DNA from 2 places in the Photobacterium sp. genome. Region 1 is predicted to be linked to the other one. Evidence: riboswitches for the same ligand, from Rfam matches in the RefSeq annotation. Region 1 holds a riboswitch; the other holds the start of a gene.
The links. Region 1 has a riboswitch for thiamine pyrophosphate ahead of thiD (bifunctional hydroxymethylpyrimidine kinase/phosphomethylpyrimidine kinase). Riboswitches for the same ligand answer to the same signal wherever they lie in the genome.

Region 1 (7,521 bases):
GTGATGTTCAGTCCTTGGTCGTTGAAAAGACCGTTCTCTTTTGCGATGACAATCGGGCCATGATTCGGGTTGACGAACCAGTCGAGCATTAACGTCATGTTTTTAGTTGGTGCGCTAAAAGCGGGAGCACTAAAGACAGAGGTGGAAAGCGCCAGAGAAATCAGGCTTTTAGCCAGTATTTTTTTCAAGGTTAATGTCCTTTTTATTTCATTAGTATTGAGGTGGTTTTACGTTGTTTTTCATATTGCTATGAGTTTGAAATATTAGGTTAATTTTGCGGTTCCATTCATTGTTTGGATTGCCATGGTATCGCTCGCTTAAGCAGTAAATCGGCAGCAAAGTACAAGCCGATTGAAAAAGTAGCCAGGATCAACAAAGCGGCAAACATTTCATCGATCATCATGCGGGCATTGGCTTGCAACATCAGGTAGCCCAGCCCTTCACTGGAGCCCACCCATTCACCGACAACGGCACCAATTGGCGCGACAACAACCGCAACACGGATCCCCGATGCCAGCGCGGGTAAAGCTGCAGGTAAGCGTACATGCCACAGCAGTTGCCATTTTGAAGCGCCCATGGTTTTAGCCAGATCCAGATAGCCGGAAGGTGTGTGCCTTAATCCGTCGTAACAACAGGTGGTCACAGGGAAAAAGATGATCAATGCCGCCATCACGACTTTGGAGGTAATGCCATACCCCAGCCATAGCATCAGAATAGGTGCGATGGCAAAGACAGGAATTGCCTGGCTGGCAATTAACACAGGTAGCAACCAGCGACGCAGCGGATCAAAGAGCAGCATCTGCAGAGCAAAAAACAGGCCCATTGACAGGCCTAGCAATAAACCCAGTAGCACTTCAGCGGCGGTAACCCAGGTGTGATTGAGCAGAACGTCATGGCGCTGGATAAGCTTGTCGAGTACAGCTATCGGGCCCGGTAAGATAAAACTCGGTAATTGAAATGTTACGACAGTCAGTTGCCATACCCCGAGGATCACTGCGCTGCTGATAATCATGCGAGGCAGTGGGTGGGGAGACGATTGTAAGTCAGCCATAATCCTGCTCCAGTTGCTCGATAATTTTTTGTTGTAATGTCGCCAGTTCAGCATCAAATTGGCGAGGAGGTGCTGATGACGGTGCCGGGAGTGAACGGACAGCAGCGGGAGTTCCCGTCATCAGCAATATTTGATGACCCAAGCGCAGCGCTTCTTGCGGATCATGGGTGATCAGCAAAACGGTTTTATCAGCCAGCAACTCAGCCGCGAGGTTCTGTAGTTTATGGCGGGTAACAGCGTCGAGGGCCGAGAAAGGTTCGTCCATTAACAGCAGTGGTTTATCCTGCATCAGGGTTCTGGCCAAAGCGACACGTTGGCGCATTCCGCCAGATAGGCTATCGGGATAAGCACTGGCATATTCGGCGAGGCCGACTCTGTGTAACAGATCGAGCGCGCGCGCTTTCTCATCGGCATTCGGCTTGCCTTTCATTAAACGAATACTGAAACAGACGTTCTCTATTACACTCAGCCAGGGCAGTAGTAAATCTTGTTGTGCCATATAGGCCACCTGGCTTGCTGGTGTTTTCCCATCACATGTTGTTATTTCACCTTGCCACTGTGCTTTGTCATCCAGCAAACCAGCCAACAGGCGTAAAAGGGAGGTTTTACCACAGCCACTTTTGCCGAGAATACAGGTCCATTTACCTTTCGGCAGGGTTAGACTTAAGTTTGCAAACAGTGGAAACGGGCTGGTGTGATAATGGATCTGGCCGTGTGTTAGCGTCACCTCAACCCCGGGTATTGCCGATATTGCAACCGTCATAGTATTACCGTCATGCTCCGTTATTTTTTAGTTACGCGTCAGGGGTGAAATGACCAGCAAAGAAATGGTGCACGGGGCCATGACCGGAACCAATTTCCAGCTCATCAGCATGAAGGATTGCTTGCGATATATAGTTTTTGCCATGGGTTACCGCGTCGAGCAATGGATAACCTTGCGCAAGATAAGAAGCGATTGCCGCCGACAGGGTACAACCTGTGCCATGGGTATTCCGGGTGGCAATGCGCTTGGTACTCAACCGATGCACATCATCGGCCACAATCAGAAGGTCGGTACTATTTTCTTCTTGTTCCAGATGCCCGCCTTTTAACAATACCGATTTAGCCCCCAGATGACGAAGTGCCTCAGTCATGGTTACCATGTCACTTTCAGTGGTGGGACGCTCGCAGTTAAGCAGGGCAGCGGCTTCGGGCAGGTTAGGGGTGATCACATCGGCCAGCGGGATCAGTGCTTCTTTCAGGGTTGAGATGGCTTCTTGCTGTAAGAGTAAGTCACCGCTGGTGGCCACCATCACCGGATCGAGAACCAGATACGCAGGCTGATACTGGCGTAGTTTGTTCGCCACAGCGCGAATGATCGTGGCATCACTCAGCATACCGATTTTTACTGCTTTAACATCTAAGTCGGTAAATACCGCATCAAGTTGCTGTTCGACAAATTCTGGGGAAACAGGGAATATGGCTGATACACCGAGGGTGTTCTGGGCTGTAAGTGCGGTGATCACTGAGCAGGCATAACCGCCAGTTGCAGAAATCGCTTTGATATCGGCTTGGATGCCGGCACCGCCTCCGCTGTCAGAACCCGCGATGGTCAGTGTGATTGGTGTTTTCGACGTTGCTGTCATGACTACCCCTAAAAAATGCTGCGCAGGGGTAACAACAGGTGCCGTGAAGAGCAGGCCATAAATCGTGGCCAGAGGGGGCACTACTGTTAGTTCCCTACGCCAGTGCTAACTGGATCAGGTTCAACGGGTCCCACCGAAGTGGTCTCAGCCTTATGGCTCCCCGACTAACTACTTGTTCAATAAACAATCTAAATCACACTTAAAAAGTGAAATGTAAACCGTTTAGGCATATATCCTAACACCTTTTTCTGGCTTGGGGCCATTTTTATTATGGTGCTCAACAGCGTCAATCATCATTGCAGCTATAGCCAAGTTATCTCAAGATGCGGAATTCTTGCGTAAATGAAAATCTTGAGGTTGGCTGGGTGGAAATCTGTATGCTTATACTTCAATATTTTTTCGACAAAGCCTTTGGGAACAATACCTGTTTATATTATCGGATAATCCCTATTTAACCGTCACAACTTCAATTCCTCGTTCAGATAAACCCTGGATGCAACTGGCAGGGAAATGGATGTCAGTAATAATTTTATCGAAGCTGTCGATATCAACAGCATGAAAAGTTGCAACTTTGCCGTACTTTGATGAATCACTCACTAAGTAATTAACCCGAGAGGAAGCAATAACTGCTTTTTTAACGAGTACCTTATCTTCACTCGGTGTCGAGATCCCACGCTGACTCCAAGATGACGTTGACACAAAGGCAAGATCAATATTTATCTCATTCAGCAGTCGCGCTGCTTTTTCACCCACACAAGACTGGTTCATCCGATCGATCTTACCACCCGTATGGTAGAGGTTACATTCGGAATTATTCAGTAAGAATGCCGTAATTGCAAAATCATTGGTCACCACCAGTAAATCATCGCGATGCACTAAATGATGAGCAATTTCTAATGTTGTCGTACCTGCATCAAGATAAATCGTTGCATTAGGCTCAATAAGGTTAGATGCATATAATCCGATGCCCGCTTTTTCATTGTTGTTCTGGCCGATTTTAACATCATGAGATAACTCAGAATGAATCATTTCTGTCAGCTGAACACCACCAGATACCGACATAACACGGCCATCAACTTCTAGCTTAGCGATATCCCGACGAATCGTCATATGGGAAACCTGCAACTGCTGTGTCAGGTCGTGAATACCTATAACTTCTTGGTTGCTGAGTAGAGCCAGAATTGCACGTTGACGTTCTGCTGGGATCATAAGATTTTCCGTTACGGTTGTATTGAGTCGGGCTAATTGACTTATTTTAACATTATATCACTATCGATGTGAATATATGTGAGGCTGTCTCAGCAAAGAATAAATATTCATACTCTTGTTTTATATAAAAATTTATAAGAAATTTCGTATATCTACGTATTAACGATGCAAATGAACTTAACAAAAATAACCAAATAAATTCAGCCTATGTTAATTAATGTGACGCAGGCGCTGGATTAACGTCAGGGAAATACCATAGAATCACAAACAACAACACAAATTAACAAAAATTAACAAGGTGATGTATGAATATACAAAAAGTACAGTCAATTGCCGTGATTGGTTTGGGCTCGATGGGTATGGGGGCCGCAAAATCGTGTATTAAGGCCGGGCTGGATGTTTATGGTGTTGATTTGAATACTGATGCGCTGGCTGAGTTGAAAAATGCAGGCGCGGTAGATATATCCCATAACTGTGCTGACTTTGCTGCAGATTTGGATGCCATTCTTCTTCTCGTTGTTAATGCAAAACAAGCAAAGTCAGTGCTATTTGAAAATGGTCTGGCCGATAAACTTCGGCCAGGTACTGCAGTCATGGTTTCTGCCACTATTTCAGCTGATGACGCCAAAAACATTGAAGCTAAGTTGGCAGAGTCTGAACTTATCATGCTTGATGCGCCAGTATCAGGCGGGGCAGTAAAAGCCTGCCAGGGTGAAATGACAATTATGGCATCGGGCTCAGAAGAAGCCTTTATAAAACTCCAGCCGGTTCTCAATGCGACCGCTGGTAAGGTTTACAATATTGGTAGTGAAATTGGCATGGGCGCTACCGTTAAGATCATTCACCAGCTTCTTGCTGGCGTTCATATCGCCGCCGGCGCAGAAGCGATGGCATTAGCTGCTCGCGCTAATATTCCACTGGATCTGATGTATGACGTCGTAACAAATGCAGCCGGTAACTCCTGGATGTTTGAAAATCGAATGAAACATGTTGTTGAAGGTGATTATACACCAGCATCCATGGTCGATCTTTTTGTCAAAGATCTGGGTTTAGTTGCCGACACCGCACAAGGCCTGAAATTTCCCCTTCCGTTAGCAAGCACCGCACTGAATATGTTTACCAGCGCCAGCAATGCCGGTTACGGACAGGAAGATGACAGTGCCGTCATCAAAATATTTGATGGTATTGAACTGCCGAAGAAGGAGAAATAGCCATGTTATTAGGTGTCATTGCCGATGACTTTACAGGTGCTACCGACATTGCCGGCTTCCTGGTCGAAAACGGCATGCGTACGATCCAATTAAACGGCGTCCCTTCGGCTGATATTAACGTCGATGCCGATGCTGTCGTTGTTAGCCTGAAGTCACGATCTTGTCCTGTTGATGAAGCGGTGAGCTCATCACTAACTGCACTGGAATGGCTGAAAAGCAAAGGCTGTAAACAATTTTACTTCAAGTATTGCTCAACGTTTGACAGCACGGAAGAAGGCAACATCGGCCCTGTAACTGATGCGTTGCTTGATGCGCTAAACACTGATTTTACGATCATATGTCCGGCGCTGCCAATTAATGGCAGAACCGTATTCAACGGACATTTGTTTGTCATGGGCGAGCCTCTGGACGAATCAGGTATGCGACATCACCCGGTGACCCCAATGACCGATTCTAGCCTGATCAGGTTGATGGATAAGCAAGCCAAAGGCCAAGCAGGCCTGGTGAATTATCAGGATATTGATCAAGGTGCTGATCATGTAAAACAATGTTTTGAGCAACTCTCTCATCAAGGCAAACGTTATGCCGTCGTTGACACATTTAACGATGCACACCTCGCAACGTTAGGCAAGGCAGCCAGTGAATTAACACTTGTGACTGGTGGCTCAGGGTTAGCTGCCGGCATTGCAAAAAACTGGACTCAACAACTCAGTGATCAGTCATCAGCGAAAGAAGCGGGTAAACCAACGGCTGGAAAATCGGTTGTACTGTCGGGTTCCTGCTCAGTGATGACAAATCAGCAAGTCGAACAATATAAAACCAGAGCGGCTCACTTCGCCATCGATGTGAAAACGTGCTTAGAAAATACTACTGCTTACAGTGTTGTCGTCTGCCAGTGGGTACTTGAACATTTGAATGAACCGCTGGCACCGATGGTGTATGCCACAGCCTCAACCGATGAGCTGAAATATATTCAAGAACAATACGGTGCTCAGGCTTCTAGCCATGCCGTTGAACAATTCTTTAGTCACCTTGCTCATCAGTTACATGAACAAGGCGTGACTAACTTCATTACCGCCGGTGGTGAAACCTCTGGTGTCGTGACTCAGAGCCTTAACGTCAGCGGATTCCATATCGGGCCACAAATTGCACCGGGTGTACCTTGGGTAAAAGCCATTGATAGCGAACTGTCTTTGGCACTGAAATCCGGTAATTTTGGTGATGTGAACTTCTTTGAAAAAGCACAGGGGTTCTACCATGAATGAGCACCAGCAACGGCTACAAATGGTCACTCTGGCACGCTCAATGTTTGAGCGTGGCTATGCGACAGGTGGTGCGGGTAACCTGTCGGTAAAATTACCTGACGGCACGTTTTTAGCGACACCAACGGGCTCATCGTTTGGTCGTCTTGATGCTGAGCGCTTGTCTGTTGTTGATATCAACGGTAATCATCTATCAGGGGATAACCCTTCAAAAGAAGTCGCGTTCCATCTGGCTATTTACCGCAACAGTCCCGATTGCAATGCGATTGTTCATCTTCATTCAACATACTTAACGGCATTGTCTTGCCTCGAAGGCTTAGATCACGATAACGCGATCACGCCGTTTACTCCCTATTTTGTTATGCGGATAGGTCAGTTACCCGTGATCCCTTATTACCGTCCGGGTGATCCGCGGATCGCAGAAGAACTGTCAAAACGTGCAAGTGACTACCGTGCTTTTTTACTGGCAAACCACGGCCCGGTAATCACGGGTAAAGATTTAACTGATGCGGTTGATAACGCAGAAGAATTGGAAGAAACCGCCAAACTCGCATTGATGCTGGATGGCAAAGCGATTCGCTATCTGACTCAGCCTGAAATTAAAGAATTAGAAGGGAGAGGAAAATAATGGCTAAGTTTGCTGCAAACCTGACGATGTTGTTCACTGAAGTACCTTTCATGGAACGATTTGCTAAAGCCAGTGAAGCTGGTTTTAGCGCCGTGGAATATCTTTTTCCCTATGCCTTTGACGCGCAAGAGCTGGCTGGCGAACTGAGAAAATATCACTTAGAGCAAGCCCTGTTCAATATGCCTCCAGGTGATTGGAGTGCAGGTGAGCGCGGATTTGCTGCCATTCCAGGACGAGAAGCAGAATTTCGTGCCAGTGTTGATACCGCGCTTAACTATGCGTTAACGCTGAAATGTAAAAAAGTGCACGCTATGTCTGGCATCATTGACAATAACTATAGCTATCAACAACACGTAGATACCTTTCTTGGCAATATCCGTTATGCCGCAGAGGTGTTTGCTGAACACGACATTCTATTATTGATCGAACCGCTGAATAATCGTGATGTACCAGGCTATTTTATTGCCCATCAGCGTGATGCCGTTGAGTTGATCAAGCAAGTCGAGCGTCCTAACGTAAAGCTACAACTCGACCT
Region 2 (7,521 bases), on a different contig from region 1:
ATCAATTTGACGGGCTGTTTTGGGATCGGGTCGGGGAGTGTCAGACGGAAAGCCGCGGGCGTGCCACCGTGCATACCTTGCCGACAGAGCTGTTTGAGGCTCCTTATCTTAATCAGTACCTTCTTGATGACGGAGATGATTTTGCGGGCCGGATCGACAGTATTGATGGTGCAACGGTCACGGTCAAAGATCTGGGTCATGAGCGATTGATGCACCGCCAGGCATGGGGGATCCACCCTAAAAATGTCTATCAGGGAATGGCGCTGGATGCGATGCTCGACCCTGATATTGATCTGGTCATTCTGACCGGTCCGGCCGGGTGCGGTAAGACGATTCTGGCAATGGCCGCCGCGCTGGAGCTGGTGATTGAAAAAAGCATGTATGACAAGATTATTGTCACCCGTAACACTCCGGAAATTGCCGAATCTATTGGTTTCTTACCGGGGACGGAAGAAGAAAAAATGATGCCGTGGTTAGCGGCGGTAACAGATACTATGGAAGCGCTACATAAAAACGATGTTTGTACTGATGGCTCAATGAAATATATCTTTGAGAAAGCCAATATTCAGTTCAAATCCATTAACTTCATGCGTGGCCGTTCAATTCAGAATGCGTTTGTATTGCTGGATGAATGCCAGAACTTAACGGCTTCACAAATCAAAACGATCATTACCCGTTGCGGTGAAGGTACCAAACTGGTCTGTTCCGGTAACCTGTCTCAGATTGACTCCAGTTATCTCTCACCCGTTACATCGGGCTTAACCTATATTGTCGAACGCTTTAAACACTTTGAAGGCAGTGCCAACATCTACCTCAATGGGGTTGTCCGCAGTCGTCTTGCTGAATTTGCGGAAGAGAATTTGTAGTAAAGGGAAAAGCGGTCCAGTGGCCCTGTGGTTCTGTGGCGGTGTTTGTTGTTGCTCTTATTGACCGTATGGGGCTTTAGAGCAAACTTGCAGAACCATAGAACCATAGAACCATAGAACCATAGAACCATAGAACCATCGAACCATAGAACCTCACACATCTTAAATACCTAAGTACTTCTTCAATGCTTCATCTTCAGGCTCGACCAGCACTTGCCGCGTCGGGCCTGACACCGTCACTTGCCCCTCATAGATGAACGCGCATTTATTGGCAATTTTCAGGGCATCTTCGGGGCTGTGGGTGACCATCAGTACGGTGATTTGCTGCTCTTTTGCGAGGCTTTTTACCAGTGTTAGCATTTCTTTGCGCAGCGCCGGATCGAGCGCCGAGAACGGCTCATCGAGTAACAGTAAGGGTTGCTGCCGGATCAGGCAGCGTGCCAGCGCCACCCGCTGTTTCTGCCCGCCGGAGAGTTGTTCCGGCAGGCGGTCGAGATACTTGCTTATTCCCACCCGAGATGCCGCGACGACTATATTCTCTTTATCTTCCCGGCTTAGCTTTAATCCGGGGTGGATCCCAAGGCCGATGTTTTCAAACACTGTAAGGTGGGGGAACAGGTTGTGATCCTGAAACAAAATGGAGAGCGGACGCTCGGCGGGCGTTTGGCTTGTTATCGGCTGCCCGGCAATGTGCAATTCACCGCTGTCAGGGTTAAGAAAACCCGCCACCATGGCTAACAAGGTACTTTTCCCGGCTCCGCTAGGGCCGATCAATGCCACGATATCGCCTTTTTCAGCCTGCAGGTCGAATACCATAGGTTGTATTCTATTCTGGGCTGACTGGCCGGGGTGTACATAGTGGTGACATAAGTGATTGAGTTTGAGCATGATGACTTCTACTTTTTATGATCAGAAATAAGAACTTTCTCGACCAAGGTAAATAATCCGAGGCTGAGTAATAGCAGCAGCAAGGCCGCCACGGCTGCGGCATCCATCTGATAACTTCCCAACAGCTGAAACAGATACAGAGGAAGGGTCTGGAAATCCTGACTGCCAAATAAGGCGATAGCCCCTAAATCACCGAGCGAGAGCACAAAACCGATCGCCAGAGCCTGGGCGATCGGTTTGCGCAGGGCGCGCCACTCAACCAGCCGCAGGCGTGACAGGCCGCTCATTCCCAGGCTCTGGCACAATGGATTGTATTGCTGAGCGACATGGAGCATTGGCTGGCTCAGGGTTTTTATCACATATGGCAGAGCCATTAACGCATTGACGAAGATAATCACCCAAAGAGCGGTGGCAAAGACATCGGTATACTGGCGCAGCAGCAAAAAGATCCCGGTGCTGAGCACTAAGCTGGGGGTAACCAGAATAATGGTGCCGAGCAGTTCTATTCCATCAGCACGAAGTCTTTTATTGTGCAGGCGCCAGTGGCGACTGGTCAGTAAGATAGCGAGACCACTGAAGACGGCGATCAGGCAGGAAACCACCGCGATCCTGAGTGAATTTGCGATGGCTTGCCACAGCGCGGGCTCGGCCAGTTGCTGGGGAAGTTTACTGTTGAGCCCGGCACCAATGACGGCGAGTAAGGGCGGCAGAACGAGCAGCAGGGCTAGGCTGATCCAGCTCCAGTCCCAGATTTTTGCCCGTCGATTGTCGAGATAATTAGGTTGGTGCTCTGCCACCGAGCCCGTCAGGGTTGAAAGTGGTTTCGCAAATCGCAGGGTGAATAACACTAGGCTGCAGCAAATCAGCATTTGCCACAACGCCAGAACGGCTCCGGCTGCCAGGTCGAAGTCATAGCGCAACGCCTGATAAATTGCCAGCTCGATGGTGGTGGCTTTTGGCCCGCCGCCCAGTGACATAATCACCGCAAAACTGGTAAAGCAGAGCATGAAAACCAGACCAATCACATGAGGCAGCTGTTGCCTTAAGCGCGGCCAGGCAATTAGGCGGAACTTACTCCAGCCCGTAATACCCAGATGGGCTGCCAGTTTATGCTGTTCAAAAGGGATCCCTTCGATACTTTGCAGTAACAGACGGGTGGCTAACGGTAAGTTAAGGAACACATGCGCCAGCAAAATGCCGTTTAAGCCATAAAGGTTAAACGGTAGCGGCTGCTGCCAGATGCCCAGTATGGCAGCCAGCAGGCCGCTTTTGCCGTAAATCGCCAGCAGGCCAAAGACCGCAACCAGTACCGGTAGCACCAGAGTCATCGCAAATAACCGCAGCAATAAGCTACGGCCGAAAAACTGCCGACGCGACAGCGCATAGGCAACCGGAATAGCCGGCATTACGCTGAGCAAGGTCGAGAGCAAAGCCTGATAAAAGCTGAATCCCGCCACGTGGCGCAGATAGGGGTCTTGCCAGATCTTCAGAGAGTCAAAGTCGGTCGCCTGACTGATCAACGCGGTGATGGCACTGATCACCACGATGGCGATCAGCCCGGCGGTGATCATGCCGGGCAGTGAAGCACGAAAACGGGTATTCAAAAGTCAGTGACCATTATTGATAATATTCTTTTTTTGTAAGCGCTCTTCAGTCAGAGCGCTCAGTGGAGGGATGTAGCAGCGCTATTGCGTAAGGGCATTCTGCCATTCGCGGATCCAGCCGCGACGTTGTGATGCCACTTCCTTTGCACTGAATTGCAAGGCTTTCTCGGGCAGGGTTAATTGCTCAAAACCTGCCGGTAATGCTTGTTTGGTGACAGGGTACATCCAGTTACCGGTTGGCATTGCAGACTGGAACTCATCACTCAGAATAAACGTCATGAACTGATCGGCCAGTTTGGCATTTGGACTGTTTTTCAGCTTAGCCGCCACTTCAACCTGCATGTAGTGACCTTCACTGAATTCTGCGGCCCGGTATTTGATCTCTTTGTCAGCAATGATGTGATAAGCCGGAGACGTGGTGTAAGACAGCACCATGTCAGATTCCCCTTTAAGGAACATGTTGTAAGCTTCAGACCAGCCCTTGGTGACGGTGACTGTTTTCTTTGCCAGCTGCTGCCAGGCATCGGTTGCCTTATCGCCATAGACCGACTTCATCCACAGCATCAGGCCTTGCCCCGGTGTCGACGTGCGGGGATCTTGATAGATCACGCTGATATCATCACGTTGGATCAGCTCTGCCAGGCTCTTGGGCGGGTTAGTTAGCTTTTCCGAGTCATAGACAAAGGCAAAATAGCCGTAGTCGTACGGAACAAAGGTTGTATCACTCCAGCCATTGGGGAGGTCAACGGCACCGGTATCGACATTATGTACGGCCAGTAAGCCTGTTTGCTTGGCTTCCGCCATCAGGTTGTTATCTAACCCCAGCAAGATGTCCGCTTTGGTGCTGCGGCCTTCCAGGCGGACACGGTTTAGGATCGACACCCCGTCATCAAGGGCGACGAACTCAAGGTTACAATTGCATTGGGCTTCAAAGGCTTTTTCGATGGCCGGGCCCGGTCCCCAGTCTGATGCAAATGAGCTGTAGGTATAGACCGTTAAGGTATTGTCACTGGCCCATGCCGAGCTTGCGGCTAATAAAGACAGAGAAAGAATTGGTAGTCGTTTTTTCACGATGCGCTCCTGATGCCCAACATCCTGCGGGACAATTATTTCAAGTGAGCGAAGGTTGAGAAGGTGTTGTCTGATGCTTTTGCTCTGGTAAAACAAGCAGCGGCTATTTTCTCAATTCCTACGCCAGTATGACCTGGTTCAGGTTCAATGGGTTCTGCGTCAGCAATCTCAGCCTTAGTTGCTTAAACAACATCGACTCCCCAATGAGAACGGTAGCTATTGTAATGCGCTAAGCAGTCTGTTGCCAGCGTAATACGCCTGTGCTGATTTAATGGCGTGCACTGTCTTATTCTGTTTCATTCAGCGCCCAGTCGTAATCATAGCTGATGTGGTTAAGTTCCACTGGAGCCCCTTTCCAGTATTGATTCAGGTGATTTTGCAGTGCGGCCTTATTACCAAAATCCTCGCCATACCAGTCATAGATAGAGGAAAGGCGGACTTTATCGCCTGTCAGCTGAACGCCCTTGGTGCTGTTCACAAAGCGGATGGCGGCCTGGTCAAGTAAGTCTTCGCTATTGCTGGCAGTAAAGGCCTGAGGCTGAAGATCCGGGCACCCCAGGCTGGCACAATTGACGACATAATGGATACGCGGATCTTGCCAGATCGGGCGTAAAATACGGTGCTCTATGTCATTGAGTGACAATTGTTTGCCATTGATGGTGATCAGATCCTCATCCCAAGGTCCGAAAGTGAAGAACCCACCCAGTTTGGTGATCGATTTCAGCGGGTAATTATCCAGGATCAGTCGGACGGTGAGCGCATTGTAGAGGTTAACCCAGTAGGCAAATTGCTCGCTTTTTCGATACTTAAGGGGATCGCTGGCGGTGAGGGAGCGGATATAGCGGTCAAGATCCCACTTATCATTGGCGGAAACTGCGCGGTAGCGAAACAACGTCTGCTGAGGTTGCTGCACGAGATACTTGTCCAGCAGTTGTTGCCAGAGGACATGGGAAACTGCGGTGCTATTGGCTTCATTGCTTTGCTGCCAGTAAGGCCACAGATCGGCTTTTGGGGCTGCCCAAAGACTATTCGACACCATTAACAGGCATAGCGAAAGTAAGGTGCGCATCGTTGTTCCCTTATTGTGGCTAAAAGCTAGCATTCAACGGCTTAGGTATAAAGAAAAGGCGCTCAGACAGAGCGCCTTGGGTTAGTGATTGCTTACGTTAAACAAGAAATGACGGAATGTTGTTTTCGTATTCCGTGATTTCGTCTTCATGCTGCAGGGTCAGACCAATGTTATCAAGGCCGTTCAGCAAGCAGTGGCGACGGAATTCATCAATTTCGAATGAATACGACTTGCCGTTAGCGGTCACTGACATCGCTTCCAGATCGACGGTGATCTCGGCACCTTCGTTAGCTTCAACGTAGTGGAATAGCTCATCGACTTCCTGCTCTGTCAGGCGAACCGGCACCATTTGGTTGTTGATTGAGTTGCCATAGAAAATATCGGCAAAGCTGGGCGCAATCATCACTTGAATGCCGTAATCAGCCAGTGCCCATGGGGCATGTTCACGGGATGAGCCACAACCGAAGTTTTCCCGAGCCAGCAGGATACTGGCTCCCTGATAACGCGGGTAGTTCATCACAAACTCCGGATTCGGTTGCTCGCCGGCATCATCTAAAAAGCGCCAGTCATGGAACAGGTGCTTACCAAACCCTGTGCGTGTTACTTTTTGCAAAAACTGCTTAGGAATGATCGCATCGGTATCAATATTCGCGGTATCAAGTGGAACCACTAATCCTGTGTGCTGTTTAAAACCTGTCATTGTTCGTTCCTTCCTGATTAAGCCGTTGCGTTATCTAAGTCGCGGATATCAACAAAGTGGCCGGCACATGCTGCTGCCGCAGCCATTGCCGGACTCACCAGATGCGTTCGACCATCACGACCCTGGCGACCTTCGAAGTTACGGTTACTGGTTGACGCACAGCGCTCTTTTGGCCCTAAACGGTCATTGTTCATCGCCAGACACATTGAGCAACCCGGCAGGCGCCATTCAAACCCGGCTTCAATGAAGATTTTATCCAGCCCTTCTTTCTCAGCTTGGGCTTTTACTTGTTCCGATCCCGGAACCACCAGAGCCTGAACACTGGCTGCGACTTTGCGCCCTTTGGCAATCGCCGCCGCTGCACGCATGTCTTCGATTCGAGAGTTGGTGCAAGAACCGATAAAGACTTTATCGATGTTGAAGTCAGATAATTTCTTGCCTGCTTCTAACCCCATGTAGGCCAGTGCTTTTTCTGCTGAGGTTTTATCTACTTGATCGGTGAAGTTGTCAGGGCCTGGTATTAATTCATCAATAGCAATAACTTGACCCGGATTGGTTCCCCAGGTGACTTGAGGTTTGATCGCTTTTGCATCTAAGGTCACAACGGCATCAAACTCAGCGTCATCATCGGTTTTCAGGCTCTTCCAGTATTCGACTGCCGCTTCATAGTTCGCACCGACAGGGGCAAACTTACGATCTTTAATGTAGTCAAAGGTGGTCTGGTCCGGGGCGATCAGACCGGCTTTTGCACCCAGTTCAATGGCCATGTTACAGACGGTCATACGCCCCTCCATGGTCAGATCGGTGATGGCTTCACCGCAGAACTCCACCACATACCCGGTACCGCCAGATGCGGTGGTTTTACCGATAATCGCCAGCACGATGTCTTTGGCCGTAATGCCTTCAGCAACCTTGCCTCTGACTTCGATTTTCATCGTTTTAGCCCGGTCCTGCTTCAGGGTCTGTGTTGCCAGTACATGCTCGACTTCTGATGTGCCGATACCAAATGCCAGGGAGCCAAATGCACCGTGGGTGGCGGTGTGCGAGTCACCACAGACAATGGTCATACCCGGCAGGGTGATCCCCAGCTCAGGCCCCATGACGTGGACAATGCCTTGATATTTATGGTTCAGGTCATATAGGGTGACACCAAACTCTTGACAGTTTTTTGCTAGTGTTTCCATCTGGATCCGAGCCATTTCACCCGATGCATTAATGTCTTTGGTCTGGGTTGAAACGTTGTGATCCATCGTCGCGAAAGTCTTGCCGATCTGGCGAACTTTACGGCCCTTTTCACGCAAGCCATCAAAAGCTTGCGGTGAG

Region 2: linked by a shared signal. The riboswitch ahead of thiB (thiamine ABC transporter substrate binding subunit) and the one ahead of thiD (bifunctional hydroxymethylpyrimidine kinase/phosphomethylpyrimidine kinase) in region 1 are both predicted to bind thiamine pyrophosphate.

What each region holds. Positions count from the first base shown of each region.
Region 1 is NZ_JBVCPH010000008.1:192,828-200,348, reverse strand. Features, by position in the region: gene AC2204_RS11565 (ABC transporter substrate-binding protein) at 1-188, opposite strand, end outside; partial or broken gene AC2204_RS11560 (ABC transporter permease) at 287-1,015, opposite strand; gene AC2204_RS11555 (ABC transporter ATP-binding protein) at 1,044-1,814, opposite strand; gene thiD (bifunctional hydroxymethylpyrimidine kinase/phosphomethylpyrimidine kinase) at 1,846-2,676, opposite strand; TPP riboswitch at 2,751-2,849, opposite strand; gene AC2204_RS11545 (DeoR/GlpR family DNA-binding transcription regulator) at 3,124-3,885, opposite strand; gene ltnD (L-threonate dehydrogenase) at 4,197-5,096, shown strand; gene otnK (3-oxo-tetronate kinase) at 5,099-6,361, shown strand; gene otnC (3-oxo-tetronate 4-phosphate decarboxylase) at 6,354-6,986, shown strand; gene otnI (2-oxo-tetronate isomerase) at 6,986-7,521, shown strand, end outside.
Region 2 is NZ_JBVCPH010000012.1:105,754-113,274, reverse strand. Features, by position in the region: gene AC2204_RS14230 (PhoH family protein) at 1-866, shown strand, start outside; gene thiQ (thiamine ABC transporter ATP-binding protein) at 1,029-1,754, opposite strand; gene thiP (thiamine/thiamine pyrophosphate ABC transporter permease ThiP) at 1,763-3,358, opposite strand; gene thiB (thiamine ABC transporter substrate binding subunit) at 3,440-4,429, opposite strand; TPP riboswitch at 4,528-4,642, opposite strand; gene AC2204_RS14210 (DUF547 domain-containing protein) at 4,716-5,498, opposite strand; gene leuD (3-isopropylmalate dehydratase small subunit) at 5,596-6,198, opposite strand; gene leuC (3-isopropylmalate dehydratase large subunit) at 6,216-7,521, opposite strand, start outside.